Regions from separate parts of the Halomonas sp. 707B3 genome, predicted to be linked through region 2. Evidence: riboswitches for the same ligand, from Rfam matches in the RefSeq annotation. Region 2 holds a riboswitch; each other region holds the start of a gene.
The links. Region 2 has a riboswitch for thiamine pyrophosphate ahead of thiM (hydroxyethylthiazole kinase). Riboswitches for the same ligand answer to the same signal wherever they lie in the genome.
Positions count from the first base shown of each region.

Region 1: another riboswitch for thiamine pyrophosphate. It lies ahead of BIS10_RS04100 (sodium:solute symporter); the one in region 2 lies ahead of thiM (hydroxyethylthiazole kinase).
Region 3: another riboswitch for thiamine pyrophosphate. It lies ahead of tenA (thiaminase II); the one in region 2 lies ahead of thiM (hydroxyethylthiazole kinase).

Region 1 is NZ_JAMZBE010000017.1:6,993-12,749, reverse strand. It holds gene BIS10_RS04115 (CoA-acylating methylmalonate-semialdehyde dehydrogenase) at 1-1,136, shown strand, start outside; gene BIS10_RS04110 (hypothetical protein) at 1,201-1,890, opposite strand; gene BIS10_RS04105 (peroxidase-related enzyme) at 2,065-2,676, shown strand; TPP riboswitch at 2,721-2,824, shown strand; gene BIS10_RS04100 (sodium:solute symporter) at 2,814-4,193, shown strand; gene BIS10_RS04095 (diguanylate cyclase domain-containing protein) at 4,269-5,699, shown strand; gene corA (magnesium/cobalt transporter CorA) at 5,717-5,757, shown strand, end outside.
Region 2 is NZ_JAMZBE010000084.1:2,762-8,518, reverse strand. It holds gene BIS10_RS11925 (DMT family transporter) at 1-59, shown strand, start outside; gene BIS10_RS11920 (dioxygenase) at 63-803, opposite strand; gene thiE (thiamine phosphate synthase) at 879-1,493, opposite strand; gene thiM (hydroxyethylthiazole kinase) at 1,483-2,292, opposite strand; TPP riboswitch at 2,317-2,408, opposite strand; gene BIS10_RS11905 (hypothetical protein) at 2,472-2,816, opposite strand; gene BIS10_RS11900 (DUF2237 family protein) at 2,956-3,330, opposite strand; gene gloA (lactoylglutathione lyase) at 3,537-4,070, shown strand; gene BIS10_RS11890 (DUF6164 family protein) at 4,072-4,437, shown strand; gene BIS10_RS11885 (cupin domain-containing protein) at 4,418-5,110, opposite strand; gene BIS10_RS11880 (metal ABC transporter solute-binding protein, Zn/Mn family) at 5,243-5,757, opposite strand, start outside.
Region 3 is NZ_JAMZBE010000077.1:6,274-12,030, forward strand. It holds gene BIS10_RS11290 (NAD(P)-dependent alcohol dehydrogenase) at 8-1,087, shown strand; gene thiC (phosphomethylpyrimidine synthase ThiC) at 1,118-3,034, opposite strand; gene tenA (thiaminase II) at 3,058-3,726, opposite strand; TPP riboswitch at 3,806-3,960, opposite strand; gene BIS10_RS11305 (hypothetical protein) at 4,371-4,604, shown strand; gene BIS10_RS11310 (hypothetical protein) at 4,609-5,343, shown strand; gene BIS10_RS11315 (tetratricopeptide repeat protein) at 5,456-5,757, shown strand, end outside.

The sequences.
Region 1 (5,757 bases), on a different contig from region 2:
AGCTAGGCGAGTTGGCGGAAAACGCAGCGAACGAGGTAGATGTTTATACCATGCACCAGCCGTTAGGCGTGGGCGCGGGTATTACGGCATTTAACTTCCCGATTATGCTGCCCTGCTTTATGTTCCCGCTGGCTATTGCCACGGGTAACACCTTTGTATTGAAACCCTCCGAGCAGGACCCGAGCTCTACCATGCGGCTAGTCGAGCTAGCCCATGAAGCGGGCATTCCCGCTGGCGTGTTAAACGTGGTGCACGGTGGTCCGGATGTAGCGAATCAAATTGCTGACCACCAGGATATCAAGGCGCTGTCGTTTATCGGCTCGACTCATGTCGGCTCGCTGCTATACAACCGTGCCGCGGCGGCAGGCAAACGGATGCAGGCGATGATGGGGGCCAAAAACCACTGCGTCGTTATGCCTGACGCTAACCGCAGCCAAGCGATTGACAGCCTGTTAGGGTCTGCCTTTGGCGCGGCCGGGCAGCGCTGCATGGCGAACTCGGTAGTGGTGCTGGTGGGGGAAGCCCGGGAGTGGATAAAAGATATCGAAGCCGGTGCCCGTGGCATGAAAGTAGGGCCAGGCTCCCAGCGCGATGCAGACCTGGGGCCTTTGGTATCGCCCCAGGCGAAAGAGCGGGTTGAGCGCTTAATCAGCGCCGGTGAAAAAGAGGGCGCCACACTTCTGGTAGATGGCCGTGGCTATACGGTGGACGGCTACCCGGATGGCAACTTTGTAGGACCGACGCTATTTGCCGATGTAACGGCGGATATGACCATTTATCGGGAAGAGATTTTCGGCCCTGTGCTGTGTGTGGTTAGCGTAGAAACGCTGGATGACGCCATCAACTTTATTAATGCCAACCCCAATGGCAACGGCACGTCAATTTTTACCAACTCTGGCTGGGTGGCTCGCCGGTTTGAAACGGATATCGACGTTGGCCAAATTGGTATCAATGTGCCGATTCCTGTTCCCGTTGCTTACTTCAGCTTTACCGGATCTCGGGCATCCAAGCTGGGTGACTTAGGCCCCAACGGCAAACAGGCGATTGCTTTCTGGACGCAAACTAAGACCGTCACGGCCCGTTGGTTCGAACCTGAAAACGTCTCTAGTGGGATTAACAGCACCATTTCGTTGTAAAAGATTCGTTGTTATACGTTGGGCGATGCGCCTCTTCCACGCTAGCGGAGGAGGCGCAAGCGCGTTAAAAACGATCAAATAGTGGCAGGCTGTCGTTGAGCAGTTGCTCAATGGGGGCAAGCTGGCTTTCATGGAGCACTAGCAGGTAAGGGGCGTCGTGCTGCTCGCTTATGGGTGCCAGCAGTGCAAACTCACCCTCTTCCATGTGGAATTCATGGATTTCACGGGGGCCATGTGGGGTATCGCACTGAGAGCAACGATAACTGTCATCTTCGCCGTAAACCAGGCGGTGATACATCTTAAATAGCGTATAGAGGGCTAACCCACCATCAAACGCAGGCCAACGTGCAGGCGTCTCGACAATATCGTCTGTCAGCGTTTGGCCTTCTGCCTCGGCATCTGCGATGGCATCGGCAAGAGGGGCAGCTAAAATGGCCGTGTTATCGGCAGGTAGCGGCGCATTTTGCCGGGCGGCGGTGGTAAAGCGCTCCACGGCAGTGTGGTAGTCATCTAAGCTATGTAGCGCATAATCGGCGTGCTGCAGGTCAGATGGCTCAAAGCCTCCGTTCTCCCAGCCATGAATGACACGTAGAGTGACTTGCCCGCGCTGCATCGGGCGCGCTAGCAGCGTATGAAGCATAACGCGGATATGTAGCTGACGCTCATCCGTATCGTTTTCGAACGCACGGTAAGGGTCGGCAAAAAGCTCATGCAAACGCCCTGGCGTGTGCTCTTTAGCTTCAGAGTATGTCATGGTGGTTTCCCTGTTAGTACGCCGCTTTGCTGATAACGTACGGCTTTTATGACATGGACTTAATAAGAGTATGGTGAGCGCGAACGCGAAATGAAAGGTGCTTTAGTTAGCAATTTGTTACCAGTTAATTTAATCGCGCTATTTATATCATGAACATAACAAGAAGGTGTCAATATGTCTGCTGCTATTAGCCGTTTTAAACTTCCCGAAACGCTGGATGATGTGCCAAGCGATATTCGTGATGCGATGTTAGCTGTGCAGGAAAAAGCGGGGTTCGTGCCTAATGTGTTTCTGATGCTGGCGCATCGCCCTGAGGAGTTTCGCGCTTTTTTTGCCTATCACGATGCCCTGATGGAGCGCGACTCCGATACGCTGACCAAAGCTGAAAAGGAGATGATTGTGGTGGCTACCAGTGCCCGCAATCGCTGCTTGTACTGTGTGGTTGCCCATGGCGCGCTGGTACGCATTTACAGTAAAGACCCGTTATTGGCCGATAATATCGCCATTAACCATACCGTCGCGGGGCTAAGCGAGCGTCATCGTCTAATGCTCGATTTTGCGCTGCATAGCGCTATCGAACTAGGGGAATTTTCTCCGCACTGGCAAACCCGTTTAGAAAAAGTGGGGTTTACCTTAGATGACTGCTGGGATATTGGCGCCATTGCGGCGTTTTTTGGTATGTCGAATCGCTTGGTGACCCTAGCGGGCACGCCGCCTAATTCCGAGTTCTATCTCATGGGGCGCGTGCCGAAAAAGCCTGACGAATCGGTTCGCGAAACGCCGTAAGACTTTACTACGGCGCTGCTTTGATTGAGGATAGCGCCTTCATTCACTGTCGCCAGGGGAGCCCAAAACGGGCTGAGAATGCGCGTAACGCAGACCCTGGAACCTGATCCGGTTCGTACCGGCGGAGGAAGCGCGACATGCCATACCTAACGTATGCTGTGTTAGGCGCAGCCCTGTGCTGCTTTGCATTTCTGGGTCTTCGGGCACGCTTTGGCGGCGGCTCGCTGGATGATTATGTCACCGCCCGCAACTCGCAAACTGCGTCCACTCTGGGGCTGTCTTTTTTAGCCTCTGGAATGGGTGCCTGGATTCTGTTTGCTCCACCTGAAATTGGTGCCTTTGTTGGCCCCGTGGCGCTGCTGGGCTATGCCTTTGGCTCGGCGCTTCCGTTTATTGTATTGGGCCTTTATGGGCCAAAAATACGCCAAGCGCTGCCAGAAGGGCGCAGCATCGCGGAGTTTGCTGAGGCGTGCTATGGCAAAAACGTTCGTCGCTTTGTGGCGATGGTATCTGTTGCTTATATGGGCTGCTTTTTAGCCGCTGAGTTAACTGCCATTGGGGCCATTACCGCGCTGCTCTCTGATGTGCCGCCTGCCGTGGTGATCATTGGCGTTGCTCTAACGACGCTGGTGTACACCGTGATGGGCGGCCTTCGCGCCAGCCTTGCGACCGACCGTTGGCAGGCATGGCTGCTGTTGGCCCTACTACTGGCGGTGGCGAGCGTAACGCTTTGGCGGCTACCGAGCATGCCCAGCGACGCCGCTTTACCCTCATTGCCAATCGGTAGCTCGCTCAGCGTGGCATTGACGCTGGTGATTGCTGTGACGGCTGCCAATTTATTCCACCAGGGCTATTGGCAGCGGGTGTGGGCGGCACAAGATGACCAAAGCCTTGGGCGTGGCGCCTGGCTAGGCGGTAGTATGACGATTCTCGTGGTGATGGTAATTGGTGGCGTGGGCATGATGGCCGCCATGAGCGGTGTCAGCTTAGGTGAGCCGCCCATGCCGTTTTTTGCGCTGTTAAGCGATGCGCCGATATGGATCACTCTGCCGTCACTGGTACTTGCCGTTACCCTGGTCACGTCTAGCGTCGACACGTTACAAAACGGGATTGCCTCGCTATGGGCCAGCGGCGACCGCCCAGATGCTTTAACCAAGGCCCGCTGGCTCACTGTCGCGATCATGGTGCCGGTGATTGTGATTGCTCTGCAGGGGCTCTCGGTGCTTCGCCTGTTCCTGATTGCCGATCTGCTGTGTGCCGCCATCGTGGTACCGGTACTGCTTGGCTTATGGCAACGCATGACGCCTATGGCTGCGATAGGCGGCGGGCTTGCTGGGCTAGTGGGCGCTGTGCTGCCGGGTTGGTTGAGCCAAGGCAGTGTTAGTGCGGGCGTGATAGCAGCCACCTTCCCCGGCAGCGTACCAACCCTTGGCCCGTTTGTTGGGGCGCTGCTGCTCTCAACTGCAGTGAGTATGATCATTGCTGGAGCCAACAAGCGCCGCGTCCTTGCCCGTTAATCAAGGCGTTAAGCAGGAAATTTCGTTTCGCGTTATGCTGGCAGGGGTCTGACTACTACTGTAGGTGCGATCGCCATGAGCCACCTGTTACCTCCTAACGAAAATGCCCGTTTGGCTGCGCTTAACGAGCTAGCACTGTTGGATACGCCGAACGAGCCTGTTTTTGATCGCATTACGCGCTTGGTAACGGTGCTACTCGGTGTGCCACAGTCAACTATCACTCTGATTGATTCTGATCGGCAGTGGTTTAAGTCGCAAGTTGGCATCAATATCTCCGAAACGCCGCGGGATGTGGCGTTTTGTGCCTACACCGTGCTGGAAGCTTCTCCGTTGGTGGTGAAAGATGCGCTGCAAGATGAGCGTTTTGCCACCAACCCTTTAGTGACTCGACCTGATGGAATACGTTTTTACGCAGGCATTCCGCTTAAAAACTCACAGGGACTGGTGCTGGGTTCGCTGTGTGCGATGGATAGCAAACCGCGGCAGTTGAGCGCTCAGGAGCAGGCCGCGTTGCAAGATTTAGCCGACATTGTGACCGGTGAGATTCACCTGCGCGAACGGCTCATTAAAGAGCAAAAAAATAGTATTGCCACCCAAAAAGCGCTCACTGAGCTTCATCAAAGCCTTGAACAGCAAATCGAGCGGCGTACTCGCGAGCTCAATTTGGTGATTGAGTCTGCCTACGATGCCTATCTGAGCATTGACGCCCAAGAGCGGGTGCTGGACTGGAACCGTGCTGCAGAGAGCATATTTGGCTGGAGTCGCAAAGAAGCTTTAACGCGCCCACTAACGGCGCTTATGTTTCCCCAAGGGCTACCCAATCAAGATGAATCTGCGCCTATTTCTTGTGAGGCGACGCGCCGTGATGGCGTCCGCTTGCCGGTCGAAGTACGCCTGAAAAGCTATGAGATTAATGGTCGGATGCGCCGTAGCCTGTTTATTCACGATATCACTGAGCGCCAGCAGCTAGAGCGGCTTCGGGATCAACAGGCCCGTGAAGATGTACTGACTCGGTTGCCTAATCGCCGTGCGCTTGACGAGCGCCTATCCGAAGCGATGGCGCGGGTACGCCGTACCCTAAACCCGCTTGCGGTGCTGTTTCTTGATTTAGACGGGTTCAAGCGTGTTAACGACCAGCATGGCCACGCCATGGGTGATGAACTGCTGCGCGACGTTGCCAAGCGCTTGCAGTATGCCGTTCGCGAGACGGACTTTGTTGCCCGTTGGGCAGGAGACGAGTTTGTCGTGCTGCTAGAAGGAGTCACCGCCGAGGCGCTAGAGCCATTGGCCCAGAAACTGATTCACCTCATTGAAGAGCCGCTTCATGTTGGCAGCGCTACCTTACGGGTTAGTACCAGCATCGGTGTAGCGCTATTTTTGCCAGGGGCGTCTGAAACGGCTCAGGAGTTGTTAAAGCGAGCTGACGTGGCAATGTATATGGCTAAGCGGGCGGGTAAAGCGCGTATAGAGCTAGCGCGCCCGGCAGATATAACGCCCAAGACTTAACGAACCCAGGGAAGAAAATGATTCGTTGCATATTAACCACCCCAGAAGGCGATGTGCG
Region 2 (5,757 bases):
GGCTCGCCATTGCCTACCATGACCGACGCACCACTTTGAAGCGCCGCCCCACAGCGTAAGCGCTAGGCAAACTGATAGACATCCATTGCCAGCACGCCGTGCTCAACACTGTGGTGTAGCTGGGTGGCGGCGCTGCCGCCTGCTCCCATAGCCACCAGCAGCGGCTGGAAGTGCTCTGGCGTGGGATGATTGCGCTTGGCGTCTGGGGCGGTTTGCCAGTTGGCCAGCGCGTCACGATCGCCCTCGCGCAGCCGTGCATTAACCCACTCGGCAAAGCTACCTACCCAGGCCGGTATCTGGCTACCCTGTGGCTGAAGCTCATAGAGGTTATGGGTCAAGCTCCCCGAGCCAACCACTAAAATATCCTCCTGGCGCAGCATTGCCAGCTGCTCGCCCAGGGCTATCAACTCGGTATTACTCCAACGGCTGGGAAGCGAAAGCGACACTACCGGCACGTCAGCGTCAGGGTACATCAGTGAGAGTGGCACCCAGGCACCGTGGTCCAGGCCGCGCTCCACGGGCGTGGCGCCGAGCTGCTTGGCCAGCCGTTGGGCCAGCTCAGGGTTACCAGGAGCAGGGTACTGAACCGCAAACAGCGCATCAGGAAAGCCGCCAAAATCGTGGATGGTGACAGGCTTTACGCTGCTGCTGACCTGCAAGTGTGGGGTCTCCCAGTGCGCGGAAACGACCACCACGGCCTTAGGGCGTAGGGTTTGGCCCAACTCCCGTAAAAAGTGATGGGCGGGGGTGGGCGTTAGGGCAAGCATGGGCGAGCCATGGGAAATAAACAGGCTAGGTAGCATGGGGAAAGCTCCACGGAGATGGCCTGCCAAACTCAGCCACTACGTTGGCAAAGGCGGTGAGGTGGATAAACGGACTCATCCGGCGCGAAACGCGAGAGCCGCTTGGTGTGGGTCGGACTGGCCGCAAATTGCTGAAATCACCGCGATGCCGTTCGCGCCTGCCGCACTGACTTGAGCAGCGTGTTCGGCTTTTAAGCCGCCAATCGCCACGCTGGGCAGGGGGCAGGCGCTGGCAAGCTCTGCTAAGCCATCAAAGCCAATCGGCTGAGCGTGATCCTGCTTGCTCACGGTAGCAAACACCGGCCCCAGTCCCACGTAATCCAGCAGCGCCACGGGGGCGCTTTGCAGCTGTTCCAACGTATTGATCGACAGCCCAATAATGGCCTGGCGCCCCAGTGCCTGGCGCGCCTCTTGAACGGCGGTGTCGCTCTGGCCAACGTGCAGGCCATCGGCGCGGCTGGCGATGGCGACGTTTAAGCGGTCATTAATGATCAAGGGCACACCGCTACCTTCCAGCAGTGCTTTCAGCCGTGTTGCCTGGGCAATCATGGCCTTATCGCTGGCATGCTTATCGCGCAGCTGCACCATGGTCACGCCCCCCTTCACGGCGGCTTTCACGGTCGCTTCAAGCCCCGTTTCGGCGCATAACGCAGCATCGGTGACTAAATAGAGCGAAAGATCAAACGGCATGGAGCGTCTCCAGCTGGCTAAGAGAAGAGAGATCGTCAGGGGTAAGGGCATACAGCGCATCCAGTAGCGCGACCTGAAAACTGCCCGGCCCACTGGCCTGCTGCCCCGCACGGCTTCCGGCAATGCTGAAGCACGCCAGCGCAGCCAGCGTTGCCGAAAGTGGATGGGCCTGGTTGGCGGCCAAAAACCCCGCTACCAAAGCGCTTAACCCGCAGCCCAGGGTGGTTACGCGCGGCATTAGCGCGTGGCCGCCCGTTAAACGGTAGTGGTGGGTGCCATCGGTAATAAAATCGGTTTCGCCGGTCATGGCAACAATGCAGCACTGCTGCTTTGCCAGCTTGATCGCCGCTTGGGCGGCATCCTCCGTTGTGGTGGTGGCATCGACGCCGCGACCTTGGCTGGCTAAGCCAGTGAGCGCCATGACTTCCGATGCGTTGGCGCGAATGACGTTAGGCCGATGGGCAAGCAGCGCGGTGCAGACCTGCTGACGAAAGGCGGTGGCCCCGACCGCTACTGGGTCTAACACCCACGGGGTGCCTGTTTCTTTAGCCGTGCGAGCGGCAAGCTGCATCGACTCTGCCCAAGGGGTAGAGAGCGTGCCAATGTTAATGGAGAGTGCGCCCGCTATTGCGGTGAATTCAGCCACCTCTTCAGGGGCATGCAGCATGGCAGGCGAGGCGCCCGTAGCCAGCAGCAGGTTAGCCGTGCTGTTCATCGCAACATAGTTAGTCATGCAGTGAACAAGCGGCGTGGTATCGCGCAGAGTGACGAGCATCTCGCCAAGCGGGGGGTGGGTCATAGCATCCTCCCGGCGGAGGAGGTGGTGAAAAGCACCACGACTCCCTACGCCGGCGTTATCCGGTTCAGGTTCAAAGGGTGCTTCTCAGCCGCCAAGCGGCGCCCCTGTCGTTGGGGGTACTATCCTAGCCTTGAGCGAGGCTGTAAAGCCCCAGTGCAGCCGCTACTTTTCAGCAACGATTAGCGGAAGGCGATGCGGGTGCCGTAGGTCAGCATTTCATCTGGGGTAATTGCACGGCCAGAGACACCAATCATCTCATCGCCGCACTGGTCAGCGCAGGTGAGCACGCCATGGGTAAGCCCCAACTGCCCCAGGGTATCGCGAATCTCCCCTGTGCCAAGAAAAGTACGAACGCGGCCGTGGGCATCGCTAAGATCCGACACCCCATTAGCGTGATGGAAGCGAACCTTATAGATACCGTCCATGGACTCCACTTCGACAATCGGCGAAAAGCCGTTTTGAATCGCGTGGGCTAACTGCTTCAACGTTAGGCGGTCGCCAAGCGTCATATCGATTGCGGTCATGGCACACTCCCATCGGACGCCGCCATTGGGGCATCGCTAACTAAATTGTAGAGTTATTGAAATAGAAGTGTAGAGAGGTTGCATAGAAATTCCAGTGGCTAATTTTCACCAATGAAGTCGCAATAGGTAGCGGTACAGATTAATGCACCGCATCCAACGCATGCTGCTGTAGCTTAATCAGTGGAATAATCTCCAGGGTGCGCTCGTTCGTGCCGGAAAGAATCACCGGCGGTGCCAGCCCTACCTCGGCAGCTTCGGCCCAGCGGTGGGCGCATAAGCACCAGCGGTCGCCTGGGGTCAGGCCAGGAAAGCCATACTCCGGGCGAGGGGTAACCAAATCGTTTCCCTGTGCTTTAGAAAAGGCTAAAAACTCCTCAGTAACCAGCGCGCATACCGAATGCACTCCCACATCGTCAGGGCCAACGCGGCAAAACCCATCGCGGTAGAAGCCGGTTTTAGGAGAGTGGCAGCAGGGTGTTAACGGCTCACCTAGTACGTTTCGATCGCGGGACATAAAGGCTCCTTGGGTGAGGGCTGGAAATATACAACCTGCGCCCTCATAACAGGGGGAAGTAAGCAAAATGATCAATACGCAAATAGCGGTAGACAGCTTGACGCTGTTAGCAGCCTAAGCCTTGTACAAAGTAATATGTTCGTCAAAGAATTTGCGTTATATCAGCATACTTTTCATGATGCCCCAACCCGCAATAGGAGAGTTGTATGTCGTTTCAAGGTGAACAGCACCCAGGCGTTGCCCCCGTTGCCCCGCAAACTCAGGGTTTTCGCTTAAATCACACCATGCTGCGGGTAAAAGACCCGGAACGCGCCCTGGCGTTCTACTCCAAAGTGTTCGGTATGCAGGTGCTGCGCCGGCTGGACTTTGAAGAGATGCAGTTTTCGCTCTACTTCCTCGCCAACGTGGAAGCCAGCGACAGCGTGCCGGAAGAAACCCAAGCCCGCACCGCCTGGACCTTTAGCCAGAAAGGCCTGTTAGAGCTGACCCACAACTGGGGCACCGAAACCCAGCAGGATTTTGCCTACCACGATGGCAACGCTGAGCCCCAGGGCTTTGGCCATATCTGCTTCAACGTGCCGGATTTAGAAGCCGCCCAGGCGTGGTTTGATGAGCACGACGTAACCTTCGTGAAGCGTGCCGACCAGGGCAAGATGAAAGACGTTATCTTCGTGAAAGACCCGGATGGCTACTGGATTGAAGTGATTCAAGCCGACCGCATGGCAGCCATGGGCGACTAAGATGGCCCATTTGCTGTTTCGGTTGCGCCATGTAACCGATGAAGAGGCCATGGAAGTCCGCCAACTGCTGGATGAGCATGGCTTTGATGTGTACGAAACCCAGGCGGGCTTTTTCCGCCTGGGGGTCGATGCCATTTGGCTGCGCAACCCTGCCCAGCGTGACGACGCAGAGGCCGCATTGGCCGAGTATCAGGCCGAACGCCAAGCTAACGCACGCCAAGCCCATGAAGAAGCGCTGGCCCGCAATGAAGCGCCAACACTCTGGCGGCGCTTAGCGGAGCACCCGTTTCAGGTAACGCTGGTCATGGTGGCGGTGGTTCTGATTGCGCTGCTCACTCTGCTGCCATTTATTGGCCTGGCGCGCTAGCCTGGGAAAGGGCGTCAGATAGGTGCCCGCGCTTAACGTACATCATCACACCGTGTTGGCCTGCACGAAGCTGCGGGGCCGCACCAGGTGGATAGCGGCACCAACTGCCTTTCGGGTATTCGCTGCTCGCGTCGCACAGCGAGCCTTCCAGCACCAATAGCTCTAAGCCTCCGGGCAGGGCAGGGTAGTCGATGGTGGTATCGCTCTCCCAACGCTCCAGGCTGACCCGCTCATCGCCAAAGGTGTGCAGCATTTTGTAGGTAATGCCCGGCCGACGGTCAGGCTGCCAGGGCAAGCGGTGGGCAGGAATCGCCAGTTGGAGCAGGTCGTTCTCATCAAACTGATGCAACTTAACCAGTATCAGCGCGCCCTCTTCGCCAATCTGCGGCGTATGGCCAGTGCCAATCGGGTTACGCAGGTAGCTGCCAGCGGGGTAGCGGCCATGCTCATCCGCAAACACGCCCTCTAGCACGAGAATTTCCTCGCCGCCGTCGTGGGTGTGGTGGCTGAACTGGCTATTAGGCGCGTAGCGTACCAGGCTAGTGGCTCGGGCCACTTCATCGCCGATGCGATCCAGCATCATTCGTTCTACGCCCGCACTGGGGGAGGCCACCCAGCGGTACTGCTCCGGCGTGACACAGGCAAAGTGGCTAAAATCGGCGTTTAGGCGCATGGCATTGGCTCTTTGCAGTGGTTTAAACAGCGTTAACGAAAGTCGGTGATGCAAGTCTCCCCATCCACCGCGCAAAATGCAATGCAAAAAAATACCGCCGGGTTGGCGGTATTTTTGTCTTCACGGTATGAATCAGTGGCTATGACCATGATCGTCGTGGTCGTGGTCGTGGTCGTGGTCGTGGTCGTGGTCGTGGTCGTCATGACCATGATCATCATGGCCCGGCTCTGCAAGAGCGTCGTGCAGCACCTGCGCATTGTGGCGCATCATGCCCAGGTACGTACTGGCATCGCCTTCACTGGCCAGCGCATCCGCGTAAAGGGTGCCTGCAATGGGTAGGCCAGTCTCTTCCGCCAACTGCGTAATGATCGCTTGGTTGGTCATGTTCTCGTGGAACAGCGCTTGCACGTTCTCTTGCTCAATCACATCCACCAGGGCCGCCATGCTGGCGCCGCTGGGGTCGGCTTCGGTAGAGAGCCCGACCGGCGAGAGGAAATTGACACCGTAGGCGCTTGAGAAATAGCCAAACGAATCGTGCCCGGTGATCACGCTGGCCGACGCAGGAATCTCGCTGAGCAGCTCACGAATCTCGGCATCAACGCTATCCAGCTCTGCCAGGTAGCGCTCGGCGTTGGCTTGGTAGCTCT
Region 3 (5,757 bases), on a different contig from region 2:
GTGTTCCATGCCTACCATGATGAAAGCGGCCATTTTCGTTGAGCCCGGCCGCATCGAAATTGACGAAAAACCCATTCCCGAGATCGGCCCCAACGACGCGCTGATGCGTGTGACCACCACCACGATCTGCGGCACCGATATACATATCCTGAAAGGTGAGTACCCGGTGGAGCGCGGCTTAACCATCGGCCATGAACCCGTGGGTATTATTGAAAAACTGGGTGCCAACGTTAAGGGCTACCAAGAAGGCCAGCGGGTCATTGCTGGCGCCATCTGCCCCAGTTTTACCTCCTACGCCTGCCAGGATGATTGCTGCTCGCAGGATGGCGGCCACCACGGCCACGGGTATAAACCGATGGGCGGCTGGCGCTTTGGTAACACCATCGACGGCGCCCAAGCCGAGTACCTGCTGGTGCCGGATGCCCAGGCCAACCTCTCGCCAGTGCCGGATGGCCTAACCGACGAACAAGTGCTGATGTGCCCGGATATTATGTCCACCGGCTTTGCCGGTGCCGAAGCCGCTGGTATCAAAATTGGCGACACGGTGGCGGTATTCGCCCAAGGGCCGATTGGCCTATGCGCCACGGCGGGTGCGCGGTTGCGTGGGGCCGGGATGATCATTGCGGTAGACGGTGTTGATGAGCGTTTACAGATGGCCAAGCAGATGGGCGCGGATGTAACGCTGGATTTCCGCAAGGTGGATGTGGTCGAGGAAATTCTCAAAATCACCGGCGGGCGCGGCGTCGATTCCGCGATTGAAGCGCTTGGACTGCAACAGACTTTTGAGTCCGCTCTGCGGGTGCTAAAACCCGGTGGAACGCTCTCCAGCCTGGGTGTTTACTCCCAAGACCTAACGATTCCGCTGGGTGCTTTCTGTGCGGGCCTGGGTGACCACAAGATCGTTACCTCACTTTGCCCTGGCGGCAAAGAGCGTATGCGCAGGCTGATGAGCATCATTGCCGCCGGACGGTTGGATCTTGGCCCCATGGTGACCCACCGTTACGCGCTGGATAATATCGTCGAAGCCTACGACCTGTTCTCCCACCAGCGCGACGGCGTATTAAAAGTGGCCCTCAAGGTTTCCTGAGGGCCACAGGCAGCGTGCGATGCCGCTTTTTTATACCTCCTGGTAAAGCTCGCTGCCTTCCCGGCGGAACTTCTCCGCCTGCTCCTGCATGCCGCGCTTCACTGCTTCGGCGTCGCTTTCGCTGGCGTTTTCCGGGGCGCGGTCGCGGTAGGTATCGCGCACTTCCTGACTGATCTTCATCGAGCAGAACTTCGGCCCGCACATGGAGCAGAAGTGCGCCACCTTGGCGGAGTCCTTCGGTAGGGTTTCATCGTGGTATTCCCGCGCGGTGTCGGGGTCTAGGCCCAGGTTGAACTGGTCCTCCCAGCGGAACTCGAAGCGCGCCTTGGAGAGCGCATTATCACGGCGCTGCGCGGCCGGATGGCCCTTGGCTAAATCCGCTGCGTGGGCGGCAATCTTGTAGGTAATGATGCCGGTTTTTACGTCGTCCTTATTGGGCAGGCCCAGGTGCTCTTTCGGCGTCACGTAGCAGAGCATGGCGCAGCCAAACCAACCAATCATCGCCGCCCCAATGCCAGAGGTAATATGGTCGTAGCCGGGGGCGATATCCGTCACCAGCGGCCCAAGGGTATAGAAGGGCGCTTCGTCGCAGTACTCCAGCTGCTTGTCCATGTTCTCCTTCACCAGGTGCATGGGCACATGGCCGGGGCCTTCGATCATCACCTGTACATCGTGCTTCCAGGCAATGTGGGTCAGCTCGCCTAGGGTTTTCAGCTCCGCCATTTGCGCTTCATCATTGGCATCGGCAATCGAGCCGGGGCGCAGGCCGTCGCCCAGCGAGAACGCCACATCGTACTGCTTGCAGATCTCGCAGATCTCCTCGAAGTGGGTATACAGGAAGCTCTCTTGATGGTGATACAAACACCACTTTGCCATGATGGAGCCGCCACGGCTAACAATGCCGGTGACGCGGTTGGCGGTGAGCGGCACATAGCGCAGCAGCACCCCCGCGTGAATGGTGAAGTAATCCACCCCCTGTTCCGCCTGCTCGATCAGCGTATCGCGGAAGATCTCCCAGGTGAGGTTTTCGGCAATGCCGTTGACCTTCTCCAGCGCCTGATAGATGGGCACCGTACCAATCGGCACCGGCGAGTTGCGGATGATCCACTCGCGGGTTTCATGGATGTTCTGGCCGGTGGAGAGGTCCATGATGGTATCCGCGCCCCAGCGGATGCCCCAGGTCATCTTGTCCACTTCCTCTTCAATGGAAGAGGTGACCGCCGAGTTGCCCAGGTTGCCGTTGATCTTCACCAGGAAGTTGCGGCCAATGATCATCGGCTCGCTTTCCGGATGGTTGATGTTATTGGGAATAATCGCCCGCCCACGGGCCACCTCATCGCGCACGAACTCCGGGGTAATTTCCTTGGGCAGGCTAGCGCCAAAGCTCTGGCCCGCATGCTGATGGCCCAGAATGCGCTCCACCTCTGCCGTACCCAACGCCTGGCGGCGTTGGTTTTCCCGCAGGGCGATAAACTCCATTTCCGGCGTGATGATGCCCTGGCGGGCGTAGTGCAGCTGGGTCACGTTCTTGCCCGCTTGTGCCCGGCGCGGGGTGCGGGTTAAATCAAAGCGCAGCTGGGCCAGCGTCGGGTCGTTGGCGCGGCGCTGGCCGTATTGGCTGGTGGGGCCATCTAAAAACTCGGTGTCGTTGCGCTCTTCAATCCAGGCCCGGCGAAGCTCCGGCAGGCCTTGGCGCAAATCGATATTGGCGTTGGGATCGGTGTAGGGGCCGGAGGTGTCGTACACCAGCAGCGGCGGGTTCTGTTCATCCACGCCACTGGTTTTGGTGGGCGAGAGAGTGATTTCCCGAAACGGCACGCGAATATCTGGCCGCGAGCCTTCCACGTACACCTTGCGCGAGCCGGGCAGCGGCGCCACGGCGGCGGCATCCACCTGGGCGGTTTCGGCTAAAAAGTGGGCAGTTTTACTTTTAACAGTCTTGGTCATAACGGTTTCCTTGTTGTTGGTCATTATTCAGAAAGGTCTAAACCCATCTGCCAAAAATCGATTTCCAGGCGGGTGGCATCGCGGAAGATTTTGCTTAGCTCAGCAAAACGGGCGGGGGTGACATCGGCTAAGCGGGCATCCAGCCACGCAAGTTCCGCCTGCATGGCGGCTTGGAATTCCTCGCCTTCGTACATGGCAATCCAAGCATCGAAAGGGTTTTGCGCGTCGCGCAGGGTAGAAGGCTGCGCGTTCAGCCAGTTGGCGATTTCGCCGTAGCCCACCAAGCAGGGGGCCAGCGCCACGTGCAAATCCAGCAGATCGCCTCGGTTGCCGGTATCCAACACATAGCGGGTGTAGGCCAGCGTGGCGCGGGCTTCGGGGAGTTCGGCAAGCGCTTGCTCACTGATGCCCCACTCCTCGCAAAAGCCCACGTGCAAGCCCAGCTCCACATCCACAATGGCTTTCAGGCCTTCATGGGCTTGGCGCAGATCCGCCAGGGTGGGGCTTTTGTAGGCGGCCAGCGCGTAGGCGCGGGCGAAGTGGATCAAGAACAGGTAATCCTGCTTCAGGTAGTGGCGAAACGACGCCTCAGGCAGCGTGGCGTTGCCCAGCTGGCGCACGAAATCGTGCTCGATATAAGCGCACCAATCGTCTTGGCAAGCGGTGGTGAGATCGGTAAAGCGGTAGCCCATGATGCCTCCGGTGGTAATGATCCGGAGGGCAGGCGAGAAAGATCGAGGGAATGGCACGGAAGGGTGGCGTAAAGGTGCGCCGCGGCCATCGCTTGATCCCTACGCCGGTACCCGCGCCGCCATTCAAAAAGCAGTGCATTAGCCGGATCAGGTTCAGCGGGACCAGCGCTCGGTAGCCAAAAGCTCACCCTGCGCCATCTCAGCCGGATATCACCGGCACCCCGTCAAGCTGTTCGTGGATGGAGTGTAGGAGGCGGGTGGGGGAGATGCAAGGGGGCTTATTTTATTGGGCGCACAGAAGTGGGCTGCCGTGAAATCAATAAACAACAAGAAAAGACGATGGCATTGAGTGCTTGCCCCCTATGGTTGCCTTGACGCGTTCCATCAGTTTCATAGGTGGATGCCCCAATTATGCTGTTCATAAAGACAGTATTATTGAGGCAAGCAAAACGCGCAAGCCCGCGAATTTTGGATATAAAGCCAAAATTCGCTTTGCTTTCAATAGAGTCAATGGTGTAGAGTCAATTTGATGGCTGTGAACCAGCAGTCAATGTGACGTCGCGTTCATTGAGGTTTTATTGCAGGGTGTATAATCACTGTTAGGCTGCCGAGTTACGCTGTGTAACCGAAGAAGGAAAAATGAAATGAGCGGCATTGAGATATACATTCGGCATCGGAGTGAGGGAGCCTTACTCAATATCTACTTGGACAAAAAAACCAAGGTGGCACTTGTTGCTGCACTTGAGAACGGGAAATTTGATGACCCCAATGTGCCAATCAACCTAGAGTTATCAATTCTTCCTCAGTGGCTTAGTGAGGAGAATTCAACACACGTGAGAGTTCCGATCTCCGAAATAAATATCAGTACGGATGAATAGGGCAATGATAAAAAACATCGCTGACCTCAGTTCGGATGAGGAAAAATACAAAGATAAAGTCTGGTTTGAGATAGAAAGCCTCATCAACTGTTATATCGAACTTACACCGGAACAGCGTGTAGCGCTAAAAGACAAAGTTCTCAGTGAAGCGGAAGACCAAATAGCGCTCGCACGGAGAATTGGGATAACGCCGTTTGAACTCGAACAAGAACGCGTTAGGAAAGCAAACGAAAAGATACGTGAAATTCGTAAAATTGAATTAAATGGCTACACCCTTGGTATTGAAGAGTTTTGGGAAAAGTTCGAAAGCATATTGAGTTCAGTCTCCTTCTTTCCTTCTCCCGTTACGATAACATTGGCTGGAACTACAGCGCGTGAGGCAATATATCGCGCGTCATCTCCAGAGCCCCGAGAATCCTATGAGGCATGCAACCAACTCTTAGGGATATGCGACCCCAAAGCAGTGCAAGGCTTCTCAAAAGCAATTAGAGAAAATTACGAGATCTTACGAAAATCTAAGATTTTGAGGTATACAGAAGTTCGCGCCGTGAACAGTCGTCTCGTTTGCGACAAATGTGTAGAGCAAGGTGATAAACACCTTTCAACAGATGCTCTTTTAAATGCGTATGAACTCGGAGTTTTGCCGTTTCCACACGAGCTACCTTCCGAAGGTGAATTTCGCTGGTGCTCAGGGCCAAAGCTTTTGCTCGCTCCGAACGATGATTTTGGGTTGAGATAAAAGCATAAAAATTCATGCCAATCAACCAGCAGGCAGGCCTTGTAAAAATTTATGCCATCACGCAATCAATAGCTTTTGCGGTAGGACTTAATCAGAAGAGGTTTCAAAAATTGTGATTCGTTATCCTATATTCATACTTGTTCTTTGTCTTTACGCACCTGTTTTTGGACAAGAATTGACACTATTGCAATCATTCTCCGCGGCTGAAAAAGCTCTGGAGGAAAAGGATTACTCTACCGCTTTTAGATTGTTCAAACCTCTTGCTGAACAGGGAAATTCTGAGGCTCAAGCTAATCTTGCGTTGATGTATGAACACGGACGAGGGGTTAAGAAAGATCTTGTAGAAGCATTTAAATGGCATAGCTTAGCTGCCAATCAGGGATTAGCATGGGCTCAAACTAACCTTGGGATTGC